2 regions of the Lysinibacillus sp. PWR01 genome follow, and region 2 is predicted to be linked to the other one. Evidence: a T-box and tRNA genes for the amino acid it is inferred to sense, from the RefSeq annotation. Region 2 holds a T-box; the other holds one or more tRNA genes.

Region 1 (6,481 bases), on a different contig from region 2:
CTGCCGCAAAGGCCACAATTGCAGGAGTATCTAATGTTCCCCCTCTTAGCCCTCTCTCATGTGTTACACCTGGTGTTAATGCAGGTACACGAATTGCGGGGTTCAGATATACAGCACCACACCCCTTTGGTCCACCTATTTTATGAGCTGAGATGGTAATCGCATCTGCTCCTTTTGGTATAGGTAGTTTGCCAAATGATTGCACACAATCAACATGACAGAAAATATTTGACTTTCTTGCCATCTCTACGATTTTCTCCACAGGCTGGATAGAACCAATTTCAGAATTGACATGTTGAATGGTAATCAAAGCTGTATCTTCACGAATTGTTTGTTGCAATTGGACCAGATCAACGCAACCATCCTTCTGCAATGGTAATTTCGTTACAACAAAGCCCTTTTTCTCAAGTGTATTCAAAGCTGCATGCACAGACGTATGTTCGGCTTGAGATGAAATAATGTGTTTTCCTTTTTTAGAGGCTAGCGCTAATGACAAGATGGCTATGAGATTTCCTTCAGTTCCGCTCCCTGTAAAAATTACACCATCACTATTTACGCCTAGAGCATGGGCTACAACATTTCTTGACTGCTGGACAAAATAAAGGGCTTGTCCCCCTAGATCATGCAGACTTGCACTGTTTCCATAATAACGTTGTGCAACCTCTACATATGCCTCAAGAGAATTCCTCGTCATAGGTGACGTTGCAGCATAATCCATATAAATCATTGTCTTCTTCCTCTCAAGTTCATCAGGTCTTGTTTTCTTTTTTATTTTATGTAAAGATAGGTGTCAAGACAACTGTAAAGAAGGTATAACTATGGATGTAAAGACAGACGTCCTTATCATTGGTAGTGGTATTGCTGCACTTCAGGCTGCTTTACTGCTTGAAAAACATTTTCAAATACAAATTGTTACAAAATCATCTATATATATGAGTAGCTCTTATCGTGCACAAGGTGGCATTGCTGCTGTTACAAGTGAGGAAGATCATATTCAACACCACATTGCTGATACATTGAAAGCTGGAGAGTATCATCATGAGAAAAGACATGTTGAAACACTTATAAAAAACGGCACTGCAATTATGCAGAAATATCTAAAGAATGGTCTCCCGGTTGATCGGCAGGTTGACGGAAAACCTGCTCTAGGACTTGAGGGAGCACATAGTCACCATCGTATTCTACATGCAGGTGGTGATCGTACAGGTCAGGTTTTCATAGATTACTTGCTTCATCAACTTTCACCAAAAACGAAGATAAATTGCTATGAAATGGCTTATGAGCTTTTACGTAATACAGATGGTGACTGTGTGGGAGTACTCACTAAAGAAGAAAAAGGTACAAAACGCTATTGGGCTCATCATGTGATTTTAGCGACAGGCGGTGCAGGTGCCCTCTATTCAAGTACATCTAACTTTCCAACCAATACAGGCGATGGGATCGCATTAGCATTTCGAGCAGGTGCTGCCATCAGTGATATGGAATTTATGCAATTTCACCCAAGTCTGCTTTGGTGCAAAAATGAAGCAAAGGGATTAGTTTCTGAAGCTGTCCGGGGAGCTGGCGGTATCTTTGTCAATGCACAACGTCAGCCGATTATGACGGGCTTGCATGCCCAACTTGACTTAGCTCCAAGACATATTACGGCACTAGCACTATTTACAAAACGTGCTGCAGGTGAAGAAACGTTCATTGATATTGCAAACATTCAAGACTTTGAAGCAAAATTTCCAACAATTGCTCAGCTTTGTCATGACAATCAAGTTCATTTACAAGATGGTCTAATCCCCGTGGCTCCAGGAAGTCATTTCTTAATGGGTGGTGTTATTGCTGATGACAAAGGAAGAACTACTATACCTAACTTATATGCAGTAGGTGAGGTTGCCTGTACAGGTGTACATGGTGCGAATCGTTTAGCAAGTAACTCACTATTGGAAGGTATTACATTTGGTCAAAAAATGGCGCAATTCATTATTCAAAAAGGGTGTCATCAAAAAAACTTTTTACTTGAAAACCAACAATGTACTGATATGATGCCACCTTTATTTAGCAAACCGCAATTACAGCAGCACATGATGCAATTCTTAGGTATTGTCAGAAATATTGATGATTTGCAGCGTTTTGCTCAGCAATTACCTTCCATGCAATCTCTTCTTCACGTTAATTTAGAAGGGCTAGAACAAGCTGAGTTGGAATTATTTATGATGCACGTAGTCGCAACATTAATGGCACATGCAGCCATTACACGAACGGAAACACGTGGTGCCCACATTCGTACGGATAAATCCGAAATGGATGCACAATGGGCAAGCCGATGGATTATTTTTTCGCAAGGACAAATGAAAGTGAGGAACTCATTGTATGAATATCATCAAACTCGAGGAAATGCTCAAGCAATTTTTTAATGAGGATTTAGGAGATGGGGATTTATCGAGTGAATTTATCTTTTCAGCCGAACAGCAGGGGTCTTTTTCCTTTTATGCTAAAGAAAACGGGATTTTTTGTGGGGCTCTCATTATTGAGTATGGCTTTCTCCTACTCGATCGATCAATCGAAGTTAATCTTCATAAAAAAGATGGAGAGATGGTTCAGTCAGGTGATGTGCTCGCTGTGATTAAGGGTCCCTTACAAAAGTTATTAATAGGTGAGCGTGTCATTTTAAATCTTATTCAGCGTATGTCTGCTATTGCAACGGCGACCCATCTTGCCGTTCAAGAAACCGTAGGTACGCATGCAAAAATATGCGATACTCGTAAAACAATACCTGGACTGCGTATGCTGGATAAATATGCTGTTCGAATCGGTGGTGCTTTTAATCATCGTAATGGTCTGTATGATGCAATCATGCTAAAGGATAATCATATTGCCTTTGCTGGTAGCATAACAAATGCAGTTCAATCCGCTAGAGCGAAGGTTGGTCATACTGTAAAAATCGAAGTTGAAATTGAAACAAAAGAACAGCTAGAAGAAGCTATCAACGCTGGAGCAGATATTATTATGTTTGATAACCGTAGTCCAGAAGAGATACGTGCATGGCTTCCCACTGTCCCTCCTTCTATTGCAACTGAAGCATCTGGGGGCATCACACTTGAAAATTTAAAGGCATATGCCCAATCGGGTATTCAGTGGATTTCACTTGGCTCCTTAACACATTCAGTTAAAGCTTTTGACATTAGTGCACTCGTTCAAATGAAAGGAGATCATTCCCTTGTCCATCACTAGTTTATTACAACAAACGACACTACTTCCTGAGCATTATCGGGCACTATCCGTAAAGGAAATGGAATCTCGTATTTTATCAATAAAGAAAAAATTAGGTCCTAAATTATTTATTCCTGGGCACCATTATCAAAAAGATGAGGTCATTCAATTTGCTGATGCAACTGGGGATTCTTTACAGTTAGCTCAATTATCCGCAGCAAATAAGGAAGCTGAACACATCGTATTTTGCGGCGTGCATTTTATGGCAGAGACTGCTGATATGCTGACAACAAAACAACAATATGTCTATTTGCCAGATATGCGTGCTGGTTGTTCAATGGCTGATATGGCAGACATTTATCAAACTGAACAAGCATGGCCGATTCTTCAAGAACTCTTTGGTGATACGATTATCCCTCTAACCTATGTCAATTCAACTGCAGCTATTAAAGCCTTTACTGGAAGACATGGTGGTGCTTGTGTCACTTCATCGAATGCTAAGGAGCTTGTTCAATGGGCATTTACACAAAAACAGCGTATCTTCTTTTTACCTGACCAACATTTAGGAAGAAATACTGCCTATGACTTAGGTATTCCTCTTGAAAATATGGCTGTTTGGAATCCTCATAAGAACATGCTCGAAACAACAGAGTCCCTTGAAAATATTCAGGTTATTCTTTGGAAGGGTCACTGCTCTGTGCACGAAGGTTTCACAGTTCAACATACAGAGATTATTCGCAAAGCACACCCAACTATGAGAATTATTGTTCACCCTGAGTGCAGTCGTGAAGTTGTAGCAGCAGCTGATGATGCAGGCTCCACAAAATACATTATTGACACAATCAATCGCGCTCCGAGCGGATCTTCATGGGCCATTGGAACAGAAATGAACTTAGTCAATCGCATTATTAAGCAGCATCCAGATAAACATATTGTCTCTTTAAATGAAAACTTTTGTCCTTGCTTAACAATGAATCGTATTGACCTGCCGCATTTGTTATGGAGCCTCGAAAGTATTGAGCAGGGGCAACCTCATAACCGTATACAAGTAGATGAACATACTACTGCTGAAGCACTTAGCTCACTTGAAAGAATGCTAGCTAGAGGATAAATAGATAGGCTTTATCAACAGAAAGGTTGTATAAATAACCTTTCTGTTTTTTATGGTGATATAACATCTGCTTTAAATAATTTAAATGTCTGCCATTTTTGCCCACAATGCTAAAATTGACATGACTTAAGGCGCTATGATACTGTCGATTTGGAGGTGATACTAAATGGCTTTTCAATCGAAAAATATCTTTATCAATTTACCAGTGAAAGATCTAAACAAATCTATCAACTTTTTTAAGGAATTAGGTTTTGAGTTCAATCAACAATTCAGTGATGAAACAACGGCCTCAATGATTATTAGTGAAAATATCTTTGTATTAATAATGGTGGAAGAACGATTTAAAGGGTTTAGTAAGAAAGAAGTTACAGATACTACTACTTCTGCAGAAGCAATCTTATGCCTTTCTGCCGAAAATCGAGAACAAGTAGATCAATTAGTGAATAAGGCACTTGCCTCTGGTGGTAAACCTTATAGTGAACCACAAGATCACGGATTTATGTATGGTTGGGGTTTTCAAGATGTAGACGGGCATATCTGGGAAGTAGTTTATATGGACGAAAATGCATTGAATCTATCTATGAATATAAAAAAACAGTAGATGCAGTTGCATCTACTGTTTTTAGTATGACCCGTACGGGATTCGAACCCGTGTTACCGCCGTGAAAGGGCGGTGTCTTAACCACTTGACCAACGGGCCCATGGCGGAGAAGGAGGGATTTGAACCCTCGCGCCGGTTACCCGACCTACACCCTTAGCAGGGGCGCCTCTTCAGCCTCTTGAGTACTTCCCCAAAATAAAAATGGCTCCGAAGGCAGGACTCGAACCTGCGACAACCTGATTAACAGTCAGGTGCTACTACCAACTGAGCTACTTCGGAATAATGGTGGGCCTAAATGGACTCGAACCATCGACCTCACGCTTATCAGGCGTGCGCTCTAACCAGCTGAGCTATAGGCCCTTGGAGCGGGTGATGGGAATCGAACCCACGACATCAGCTTGGAAGGCTGAGGTTTTACCATTAAACTACACCCGCATAAATGGTGGGTCAGGACGGAATCGAACCGCCGACACTTAGAGCTTCAATCTAATGCTCTACCAACTGAGCTACTGACCCATTTCGTCCATGCTAAGCTTGCTCACTCTTTTGCTTCTCATGACTTTTATTTTAAAAATGGCGGTCCCGACCGGGATCGAACCGGCGATCTCCTGCGTGACAGGCAGGCATGTTAACCGCTACACCACGGGACCTTTTGGTTGCGGGGGCCGGATTTGAACCAACGACCTTCGGGTTATGAGCCCGACGAGCTACCACTGCTCCACCCCGCGATAATTTTATGCTGTTTCGAGTTTTTAAAGCACCATTTATAAAAATTTAAAACTGGAGGAGGTAGAGGGATTCGAACCCCCGCGCGGTGTTACCCGCCTGTCGGTTTTCAAGACCGATCCCTTCAGCCAGACTTGGGTATACCTCCGTTACAATATATAAATGGTGGACCTTGCAGGACTCGAACCTGCGACCGGACGGTTATGAGCCGTCTGCTCTAACCAACTGAGCTAAAGGTCCTTAAGATGGCGGCAGAGGGGATCGAACCCCCGACCTTACGGGTATGAACCGTACGCTCTAGCCAGCTGAGCTACGCCGCCAGGATCTTTATACTGGTTAATTTACTTATGGTGGAGCCTAGCGGGATCGAACCGCTGACCTCCTGCGTGCAAGGCAGGCGCTCTCCCAGCTGAGCTAAGGCCCCATAAATTTTTAGGAAATGGTCGGGAAGACAGGATTCGAACCTGCGACCCCTTGGTCCCAAACCAAGTGCTCTACCAAGCTGAGCTACTTCCCGTTGTTCTTTTGGCGCGCCCGACAGGAGTCGAACCCATAACCTTCTGATCCGTAGTCAGACGCTCTATCCAATTGAGCTACGGGCGCATTTAAGATGGTGCCGAGGACCGGAATCGAACCGGTACGGTAGTCACCTACCGCAGGATTTTAAGTCCTGTGCGTCTGCCAGTTCCGCCACCCCGGCACATTTGGAGCGGAAGACGAGGTTCGAACTCGCGACCCCCACCTTGGCAAGGTGGTGTTCTACCACTGAACTACTTCCGCATGTGCATAAGTTTTTTATCTGGCAATGAAAATAATGGTGCGGGTGAAGGGAGTCGAACCCC
Region 2 (10,626 bases):
TTCCCCCATAAAAAGTGGTGCTTCTAGGTATTCAATAAGTGAAACCTTCCCATTTTTATGTGTCATATAGAGCTTCGCCTTTCCTTCTATCATGTAATACACTGTATCTGGAAAGGAGCCTTCCTGGAAGATCCACTCTCCCTTGTCGAACTGGCGGACTTCTAGATAAGGATTGATATCAAATGAGAAAAAATCATCAATCGGATATTTTTCAAGATAATGGGCACGTGCTTCAGCTGTTAAAATATGCATTTTTTTACTCTCTCCTATAAAAAATATGAGATATCTCACATTATTGTAGCGATGAACATGCTATTATTCAACATAGTTAATGGAGGTACGGAAATTATATGAACAATCAACGATGGCTTTCTCAGAATTTCTTTACATTTTTCATCACTTGGGGCATTTTCTTACCCTACTGGACAGGTTGGCTGGTGGATGCGAAACATCTAACCGTTTCGCAGGCAAGTGTGGTGATGGGCTGTGGGCTCCTAGCTCGTGCCACATCCAATCTTTTCTTCTTTCCAGCACTTGCAAAATATGTACACAATAAACGACTCATTACGATTTTAGCAATAGGCTCGCTACTAACAGCCTTCCTCTATATTCCAAGCACAGGCTTTACAGCATTATTAATCGTGACCATTTTATTTAGTATTTTTTATCCAGCACTATTACCTGCTGTGGAAAGTAGTGCAGCAACACTTGTTCAGCATGGCAATATTCATTATGGCAAAAGCCGCTCCTATGGTTCATTTGGCTTTGTCATTGCCGTTTTAATTATTAGTATGCTGACAGGCGTTTTTGGTAAGAACATCATCTTTTGGAGCATGATTATTGGGTTGATTGGCATGTTGCTTATGCAGCAATTAGCGACACCAAAGGAATTACTCGTGGTGCCGACCAAAGAACAACGGGCAAAATCTTTGTCGATGAAGACATTATGGCATATCAAAGGCTTCCCGATTGTTTTATTCATCGTCATCTTGCTACAGGGTGCACATGCTTCCTATTATAGCTATGGTTATATTTATTTAGAAGATTTACAGGTTGATCCATTCTATATGGGGATGATTATTAATATCGCAGTTATTTGCGAAATTTTATACTTTATGAAAGCTGATACGTTATTGACGAAATGGCGCTCATCGTCTTTATTACTCTTAGCAGCGAGCGGCTCTTCCCTACGCTGGTTACTCATCTTTATGTTCCCGAATGTCTGGGTATTTATCGCTTCTCAAACCTTGCATGCATTATCCTTTGCATTAGCGCATTTTGCCTTTATTCGCTACTTAACAAAAGCGCTACCAAAGGAACAAATCCCCAATGCACAGGGTTTATACTCAGCATTAGCTATGGGCTTAAGTACTGCCATCCTTACGTTTCTAGGTGGCTATTTGTACGAAATATCGCCAGGTCTATCCTTCGCAGCCATGCTCATTTGTACAATACCAGCCATCGCTATTTTGCTTATGACACGTAAAAAATATCAATATTAAACAAAAAGCAGGTGAGAACTTCTTCACCTGCTTTCGTTATTTTGGATAATAGGAAAAGCCAGGATATTTCACTACTGGCCATTTTTCTTTTCTGAGAGCCTCTAGTAGCTCCGGACCGACCTGCAAATTACTTTGCACCAATTCTGTCGGAGTTAAGGCCATCCATTGATTTAAGGACACATCCTGAAACCGATCACTTTTAAACATTTCTAAAAACCATAATGGCTCTGTGCCCGTATTTTCAATATAGTGTCCCGTGGCAAACGGCACATAGCCAACATCACCCGCTCGATAATCAAATGTTCGAGCCGTTCCATCCCCTGTAAATACTGTCATACGTCCTTTTCCTTGCAGATAATATTGCCATTCATCGTTGTTCGGATGCCAATGCAACTCCCGCATCGCTCCAGGTTCAATTTCCACCAGTGCAGCCGCGATATTTTTAGAAATAGGGAAATTAGTCGAATCGACAATGCGCACACTGCCTCCTGGTGTTTTTAATGGCGGCTGTGCCAACAGGCGATGTTTAAAGGTTTGAGGAACCTGCCCGTAAGGAGACTGTACTTTCTGCGAATCGATTGGTCCCGGGACCCGATCCTGATAAATATACACTTGTTCACTCGGAATGTGATCAAAAGCGCTGATGGGAACCCCAAAATTTGCTGATAACACCTCTTTCGGCGTATGAGCAAACCAATCCGAGATTGACAGTGTATTCAGATCAGAGAAATGCCCATCATCAAATACTAATAAAAATTCACAGCCATCCTCTAGCCCTTGAATGGAATGTGGGATGCCGGGTGGAAAATACCATAAATCGCCTGGCCCCACATCCGCTATAAAGTTACAACCATTCTGATCGACTGCTGTAATACGAGCATGACCAAGCAGCATATAAGACCACTCCGCCTGCTGATGCCAGTGCAGCTCGCGCACGCCCCCCGGTGTCAAACTCATATTCACACCCGCCAACGTCGTAGCAATCGGCAATTCACGAACCGTAATTTCCCGTGACCACCCACCTTGATTTAAGGTCATATGCGTGTCTGAAAACGAGAATCGTAGATTTGGAATCAAACCTGCATCGGTCGTTGGTGGCACCAGCATATCAGGATTTTCTAAATCCCTCATAATATCCCGCGGCCCCTTATCCACCCCTCCAGCCCCATCACCTCGCATAGGCTGAGGCACCTGAAAATAACCTGGTGGTAAATTCTCCAATCCTTCACCTCTTTATGTTAGAAATCGAAATAAAATACTTTCATCCTTCTAAAATGTATGGATGCAATGCTCAGATTATTCACTTTCTTTTCTGTTGGTGAGATGAGTGACTGAGCGTGGATACTTGATTAAGAGAGGGGGCTTGCTATGTTGATCACTTCTCACTGAATTTGGAGCGGGGGCCTCATTTTTTGATCGCTTTTCAATCACTTTGGAGCGGGTTTCTTACTTTTTTGATCGCTTCTCACTCACTTTGGAGCGGGTTTCTTACTTTTTTGATCGCTTCTCACTCACTTTGGAGCGGGTTTCTTACTTTTTTGATCACTTCTCAATCACTTTGGAGCGGATTCCTCTCTTTTTGGATCACCTCTCACTCTCTTTAGAACGGGTTCCTCACTTTCATGATCATCTCTTACTTACTTTGAAGCGGGTTCCTCTCTTTCATGATCACCTCTCAACCACTTTAGAGCGGGGGCCTTACTTTTTTGATCACCTCTCAACCACTTTGGAGCGGGATCCTCATCTTTTTGATCACCTCTCAACAACTTTGGAGCAGGGTCTTCATCTTTATGATCACTTTTCAATCACTTTGGAGCGGATTCCTCGCTTTTTGGATCACCTCTCACTCTCTTTAGAACGGGGGCCTCACTTTCATGATCACCTCTCAACCACTTTAGAGCGGATTCCTCGCTTTTTGGATCACTTCTAACCCACTTGGGAGCGGATTCTTGAATTCCATGATCACTTCTCACCTTATTTAGAGCGACCTCCTCACCTCCACGTTTCCCTAACTTCAGAGCAAGTCCTTACTTACTCTTTCGTACCATAGCCGCAACCACATATTCATGCAGGATTCGTAAGCCTTCTTGTAATTCTTCAAAGGTTGCATAGGCATAGGATAGCCGAATATGGTGGTGATTGTGTGGATCGTAAATATAGCCTGGATTGATTAATACTTGTTGCTGCAACAGCTTCATAAAGAGGTCTTTGTCTACAAGCGGTTCGTGAAACTTGAGCCAAATATAAAAGCCTCCTTTTGGTTTATTCCAATTCGCTATGTCTTTAAATTTTTCCTGTAAAAGCTGTTCCGTAAAATTGGCTCGCTCCTGTAATTGTTGACGTAATCCAGTGAGATGCTTTTCATATTTTCCTGATTGCAGCCAATGCAGGACAATTTCTTGTGAAATGGCACTTGAGCCATAGTCTGTTTGCATTTTTATATCGGCTAATCGTTCGATGACAGTGGTTGGACCAATGAGCCAGCCAATGCGTAGCCCAGGGCTTAAGGTTTTGGAGACGCTACCAATATAAAGGACTTGCCCACTACTTTCCATTGCTTTAATCGGAGGGGATGTCTCTTCAAAAAGCAATTCATGGTAGACATCATCCTCTATAATCGGAATGCGTGATGCCTGACATGCTTCATATAGCTGCTTTCTCTCCCGTGTTGTCCACACATGCCCTGTTGGATTATGTAAAGTAGGAATTGCGTAAAACACGGCTTGTTTTTTTCGTTTCCTTTGGGACAATGTACTGGCAAGCTGGTCATCACGCTGAATGCTAATCATTTGCATGCCGACGGACTGAAATGGATGAACAGAATTTAAATACGAAGTTGGCTCCTGAAACACAATGGACCCTTGCTCTAATAAGCCAACAGCAATCAACTGTAGTGCCTGAAGAGCACCTGAGACAATACAGATGTTTTGAGGCTCGGCAGTAATACCCCTTTTTTGGACATATTCGCAAATTGCTGCACGAAGCTGGTCATTTCCCTGTGGTGAAGAGTAGCCTAATGCTTTGGGTTGAAAGGATAGCTCTCGAAGTGATGCTTCTATTTCCTCGGTGGGCAACAAGCTAGGTGCTAGCTCTCCCGTTCCTAAACGAATTACATCATCACGCTGTTCGTATTCATTAATTATTTGGATGGTATGATAATTTGGCTTATGGATGCTTGTCTCAATATAAGTTTGCCAATTCGGCTGTGTTTGTTGGATTAATGCATGCCAAGAATGGTGTGTAACGTAAACCCCAGAGCCTACTTTTGCTTCAAGGATGCCCATTGCTTTTAATTCCTCCAAAGCCTGTTGAACAGTGCTACGGTTCACATCGAACTGGATGGCCAGCTGTCTTTGGGTGGGCAGTTTTGTCCCTGCTACCCAGTCTCCTCGTTCCACTTGGGCTGTTATCCACTGTACAATCTGCTGCTGTAATGTAGTGTCACTTTGTCTATTCGGCTGCCAGCTCATGATCCCTCTCCTTCCATCCTATAAAATTGGGTGGATAAAAAACCAGCCAATTGGTCGTTTTCTTTTAGTTATATCATATCTAAAATGAGTAGTGAAAGGAGGAATGATCGTTGGAAGCTTTTCTGCATGGTATCATTTTAGCATTCGGACTCATATTGCCATTAGGCGTTCAAAATGTTTTTGTTTTTTCGCAAGGTGCTACACAACCAAATTTATTACGCGCTTTGCCAGCAAGTGTGACAGCTGCGATCTGTGATACAATACTCATTCTGCTTGCGGTATTCGGTCTATCACTAATTGTCCTACAATTTGAGTGGCTGCGTATCACTTTAATGACTATTGGTATCGTTTTTTTACTTTATATGGGCTATACCATTTGGCGTTCGAATCCAGCAACCACTGAAAATAGTGAAGCATTGCCCATAAAAAAACAAATTCTCTTCGCACTTTCGGTGTCACTTCTCAATCCACATGCTATTTTAGATACAATCGGCGTCATTGGTACGAGCGCATTAAAATATAGTGGTACAGAGCAAATGATGTTCACTGTTGCTTGTGTGTTCATTTCTTGGCTATGGTTTTTCGGTCTGACATTGACAGGCGCCTCATTCAAAAAACTCGATAGCTCTGGAAAGCTGATGCGTATTTTTAATAAATGCTCTGCCATCTTTATTTGGGCAACAGCATGTTACCTCGTAAGTGGCTTATTGTAGCATACATAGAAAATGCTCAGGAGGAATCCCTGAGCATTTCTTTTATAGAGTGACAAACAAAGTGAGTTTTTCATTAAATAATGCCGTCTCAATGGATTTCGCATGAGGCCATTCCTCGCCATAATGAATAGCTTTGACTAATACATTGGCTTGTAATAAAGATTCATGCTGCTGAATGATGGAAAGCACCTCTGCACTACCATTAAAAGCAATCGTTACATATTGCTCCACTGGTAGCTGCCATTTTTTTCGTGCATCTTGTATTGTACGAATCAATTCTCGCATTTGCCCTTCTTGTAGCAAGCTCTCTGTGAGTTGAACATTTATCAAGACACGGCATGTGCTATCCTCCGCTAAAATATAGTGATCCTTCACGATTGATTCAGCTATCACATGTTCTGTTACTAATGTTAGCTGTTGACCTTCCATCATGATATCCACTGTTCCTTGTTGTTGTAGCTTTTGTTTCTCATCATCCGTTAATGTCAACACATATTCTTTTACTTGATTAACCTTTGGACCAAATACCGCTCCAGCCGTTTTAAAATTCAGCTTGTAATACACGCTTTCATAAGCCGAAAAATCATATGTCCATCTACAAACTTTGATGTTTAACTCATCCTGAATGAGTTCGCAATAGACTTGATAATCTGCCGGTTCACCTCCAATGGCAACAATGAGCTCACTTAAAGGCTGTTTAACCTTGATTCCCTGACTATTACGAATGCTACGTCCAAGTTCCACAACTGTTAAAACTGTTGCCATTTCTTGTTCAAGCTTCATATCCACTAGTTGATCGTTGAATGTTGGATATTTCTCAAGATGAACACTTTTCCCACATAATTGACGGTAGATATCCTCTGCTATAAACGGTGTAAACGGAGCTACTAATTGACAAATGGATGTAAGCATCTCATAAAGTGTGCTAAATGCACCGCGTTTATCTGCTGTCATTCCATTTGCCCAAAATCTAGCGCGTGACCGACGAATATACCAATTGCTTAACTCCTCTACCAATTGACCAATTTCCCGTGTAGCCTGTGTAAATTGATAATCATCCATGGATGTTGTGACAAGCTGGATAGTATGATGTAAGCGAGACAATATCCAACGATCTAGCTGTGAGCGTGTACCTGTATTTGTAGCGTCATACGTAAAGCCATCGATCTGGGCATACATTTCATAAAATTTAAACGTATTGTCGAGTGTATCCACTAGTTTAGATTTCGCATCTAGGACAATTTTCTTAGAAAAACGCTTTGGATTCCATGGGGAGCTATCAACTAAAAATGCCCAGCGTAAAGCATCTGCTCCATACTGCTCAATTAACTCAACAGGCTCTAACGCATTGCCTTTACTTTTGGACATCTTCTGTCCATGCTCATCCAGTACATGCCCTAACGATAGCACATTTTTATAAGGTGGTTTTCCTGTAAATAAGGTCGATACCGCTAATAAGCTATAGAAAAAGCCTCGCGTTTGGTCGATTCCCTCAATAACAACATCTGCTGGAAACTGATGATGAAAAGTCGCTCCATCCTCAAAAGGATAATGCTGTTGGGCAAATGGCATCGAGCCACTGTCAAACCAAACATCGATAACTTCAGGCGTACGTTTCATGTCGCCTCGACAGACAGGACAGGTACAGACAATGTCATCAATAAATGGTTTATGGAGCTCTAATTGCTCATCGACAGTCCCTTTGGCTAATTGTTTTAGTGCTGCAATACTGTTAGGTGCCTCCTCATGAGTGCAGTCCTGACAAATCCATACATTGAGCGGTGTCCCCCAATAGCGATTACGACTAATATTCCAATCCACTAAGTTTTCTAAGAAGTTGCCAAAGCGACCATCCTTGATATGGCTAGGATACCATGTCACCTGTTGATTATTTTGTAAAAGCTGCTCTTTTAATGCAGACATTTTGATAAACCAGCTATCTGTTGCGTAGTACAGCAATGGAGAATCACAGCGCCAGCAATGCGGGTAGCTGTGCTCATATTTTTCTTTAGCAAATAAAAGCTCATTTGCTGCAAGCATCTTAATGATATCGACATCACAGTCTTTCACAAATCGTCCGACAAGCTCAGGTACAGCTTCTGTATAACAGCCTTTAAGATCGACTACATTGACAAAGGACAAATCATTTTGTTGGACCGTTTTATAATCGTCTTCTCCATAAGCCGGCGCTATGTGTACGATTCCTGTACCACTTTGCTCTGTCACATAATCCGCCATGACAACAACATGCCCTTTATCGACGGTTATATAGGAAAATGGCGGTAAATAGGAAACACCCGCAAAATCCTGCCCGTCATGCTCACTTAATATTTCCACAGGCTCTGAAAAAACCTTTGATACTAACGATTTGGCGAGGATATATATGTTATTTGCATGCCTTACACGTACATATCGAAGAGCAGGATTCATAGCCAAAGCTACATTGGCTGGTAACGTCCAAGGTGTCGTTGTCCAGCCTAAGAAATATTCGTCTCGATCCTCAAGCTTAAACATTGCAGTAACGGATAAATCCTTGACATCCTTATAGCCCTGTGCCACCTCATGAGAGCTTAAGGATGTTTGACAGCTAGGGCAATAAGGTGAAACGCGATGCCCTTTGTATAAAAGTTTTTCCTTGTGAACATGGCTTAAAATATGCCATACAGATTCTATATAGTCATTACTTAATGTTAGGTAAGGATCATCCATATCGAGCCAGTAGCCAAGCTGCTCTGTAAAGGTACGCCATTTTTGCTCATAGGTAAAAACGCTCTTTTTACATGCCTGAATAAAGCGCTCTACCCCGTAGTTTTCAATCTCCTGCTTTCCAGATATGCCTAATGTCTTTTCTACCCCTAATTCCACAGGCAAACCATGTGTATCCCAGCCTGCTTTTCGTTCAACCAAATAGCCTTGCATCGTTTTATAACGTGCCACGACATCTTTTATGGTTCTACCAAATGCATGGCCAACATGTGGTAAACCATTCGCTGTTGGTGGTCCCTCATAAAACACAAAGGGCTGCTGTCCAGCACGATTGCTAACGGATTTGGTGAAGGTCCCTTCTTGCGCCCACAATGCACGAATCCTTGTTTCTCGTTCAACCGTTGTTTCTTTCTTTTGTTCTTTCTGCATATTAGCTCCTCCTATACAAGCAAATTTGTATAAAAGGCATACAAAAAACCCCGTCCCAAGGAAAAGGGACGGGGTTAACCGCGAATACCACCCTAATTCTATTGACACGATGGCCAATAGCACTCAGCAACGTACAATCATACGTGTTCTTTTTAACGGTAGACACCCGGATTAGCTTACTCGATTCAGCTAATCTTCTCAGAGAGGATTTTCATGTAACACCTGCACACCGACTTCCACCAAATGTCGGCTCTCTGTAGAACAAAATGAAACACTACTCTTTCTCATCAACGAATTTGTATGCTTTTATTGTCCTTCATCTTAGCAAATTACCAATTGTCTGTCAACAGTGGACAATCTTAAAAATTTTCGTTGAGACAAGTGGCTATACTTTGATGGAGAACAGCATACCGTGGCTGATGAATGGTTTGAATCAAAAGGCTCTTTAGCAAAGTTTTACTATTGAATAGTACTATTCTGTATTGTTCTTCACTCAGCTGTTCCTTTAATACGGCTATAGTGAATGGCATTTGCTGCACTAGTTGGATGACTTCATTTTGATTCAGTCCCTGCTCCAGCATCGCGAATATTGGCACTAATAGCCTTTCATCTTCATTATGGATAAAGACGTAATCTGGTTGTAAATAGATGGACCATAATGCATGTAGCAAATCGATATAGGCTGTTGTCAGTGATTTAGGATTTTTCACGAGTTCATCGATAGCATCTGAAACATGTGCCACATTATGCGCCCATCCCTTGCCAGGCACATAGCCTCTTACATCCTTTTCAGATAATACATAGGTTAGTACCTTTGTTTGACAGTCCTCTATATTAGCCTTGGATAAAAAATTATCCTGTAGATCCCTTGCTAAAATAAGCGCTACTAATAATGATGTAAAGGAGCGAGTAAAGACCCAATCCGATTCCTTTTCTCCAATTCCCTTAACTAATAAATGGTTTAAGCTGTAATCCCACAGCTCCGTTAAGCAACGATGATCCAGCAAGTTTTTTTCTAAAATCCATTCATAAAAGCTGCTATAAATATAGGTATCCCGTAGCTCACTATCAATAGAACCGATGTGTGCTAGCATGGAATGCACAAGCTGCTCTTGATTCACTAGCTCCATTGTTGTTTGTCCCTTTTTCAATGCTATTAATCGATCCTTTAATTCTTCTTCCTTCAGTACATCTTGTATCAACTGTTTGACTCCCCTTTGCTTATTTATTTTGATACTCACTTTTTCGGTATATCCCATCTAGCTTCCATCCCTCATTAAAACGGACATATGTAAATTCCTTTTGCCAATTATCTTGGTGTACAATCACCTTACTACGCCAAGGAAAGGTTGCCGCGTATACCTGACCACTGCGAACTTCAGCTATGTCATCAGCAACATCTAGAAGTGTCGAAGGAGCAATCGTATTGTGCATCAAATAAAGCTGTCGATCTGAACTGTCCTCAAGCTCTAGCATTACCTGCTGATGAAACGCAATCACTTGCTGATTTGCCTGATAAAGTGAATAAACGAGTGAGCTCCCAAATAGCACCATCAATGTTGCCACAATCACAACATGCTTTTTCTTTAAGCCTATATAACATGCCCACTTCTTTTCCTTGTTGTATAAATGGATATAGATTGCTAGACTAATTGGCCATAAAAATAGGAACTGCCAAAAGAGGACAACCCAAAAAAGCGCACCATCCGATACAAAATAACGAATACCAAAGTAATTCAACAACCATAAAGGCATCGACCAGCGCCAAGAGGATTCTTCCTGTGACATACTTTTTAAATAAATCAG

Evidence for each region. The T-box of region 2 lies ahead of ileS (isoleucine--tRNA ligase). A T-box ahead of a tRNA ligase gene usually reads a tRNA of that ligase, here a tRNA-Ile.
Region 1: it encodes a tRNA-Ile, which carries the amino acid that the T-box ahead of ileS (isoleucine--tRNA ligase) is inferred to sense. The anticodon was not compared.

The regions. Positions count from the first base shown of each region.
Region 1 is NZ_JBHERJ010000069.1:628-7,108, forward strand. Features, by position in the region: gene ACEVFT_RS14425 (cysteine desulfurase family protein) at 1-718, opposite strand, end outside; gene nadB (L-aspartate oxidase) at 819-2,405, shown strand; gene nadC (carboxylating nicotinate-nucleotide diphosphorylase) at 2,362-3,222, shown strand; gene nadA (quinolinate synthase NadA) at 3,209-4,312, shown strand; gene ACEVFT_RS14445 (VOC family protein) at 4,479-4,913, shown strand; tRNA gene ACEVFT_RS14450 (tRNA-Glu) at 4,941-5,012, opposite strand; tRNA gene ACEVFT_RS14455 (tRNA-Ser) at 5,015-5,105, opposite strand; tRNA gene ACEVFT_RS14460 (tRNA-Asn) at 5,116-5,192, opposite strand; tRNA gene ACEVFT_RS14465 (tRNA-Ile) at 5,197-5,273, opposite strand; tRNA gene ACEVFT_RS14470 (tRNA-Gly) at 5,275-5,348, opposite strand; tRNA gene ACEVFT_RS14475 (tRNA-Phe) at 5,354-5,429, opposite strand; tRNA gene ACEVFT_RS14480 (tRNA-Asp) at 5,488-5,563, opposite strand; tRNA gene ACEVFT_RS14485 (tRNA-Met) at 5,567-5,641, opposite strand; tRNA gene ACEVFT_RS14490 (tRNA-Ser) at 5,695-5,787, opposite strand; tRNA gene ACEVFT_RS14495 (tRNA-Ile) at 5,803-5,879, opposite strand; tRNA gene ACEVFT_RS14500 (tRNA-Met) at 5,886-5,959, opposite strand; tRNA gene ACEVFT_RS14505 (tRNA-Ala) at 5,988-6,063, opposite strand; tRNA gene ACEVFT_RS14510 (tRNA-Pro) at 6,080-6,156, opposite strand; tRNA gene ACEVFT_RS14515 (tRNA-Arg) at 6,166-6,242, opposite strand; tRNA gene ACEVFT_RS14520 (tRNA-Leu) at 6,251-6,339, opposite strand; tRNA gene ACEVFT_RS14525 (tRNA-Gly) at 6,345-6,419, opposite strand; tRNA gene ACEVFT_RS14530 (tRNA-Leu) at 6,455-6,481, opposite strand, start outside.
Region 2 is NZ_JBHERJ010000073.1:152-10,777, reverse strand. Features, by position in the region: gene yeiL (transcriptional regulator YeiL) at 1-252, opposite strand, end outside; gene ACEVFT_RS14745 (MFS transporter) at 351-1,502, shown strand; gene ACEVFT_RS14740 (oxalate decarboxylase family bicupin) at 1,539-2,681, opposite strand; gene ACEVFT_RS14735 (hypothetical protein) at 2,935-3,432, shown strand; gene ACEVFT_RS14730 (aminotransferase-like domain-containing protein) at 3,530-4,972, opposite strand; gene ACEVFT_RS14725 (LysE/ArgO family amino acid transporter) at 5,083-5,685, shown strand; gene ileS (isoleucine--tRNA ligase) at 5,728-8,820, opposite strand; T-box leader at 8,882-9,120, opposite strand; gene ACEVFT_RS14715 (DUF2785 domain-containing protein) at 9,180-10,022, opposite strand; gene ACEVFT_RS14710 (hypothetical protein) at 10,042-10,626, opposite strand, start outside.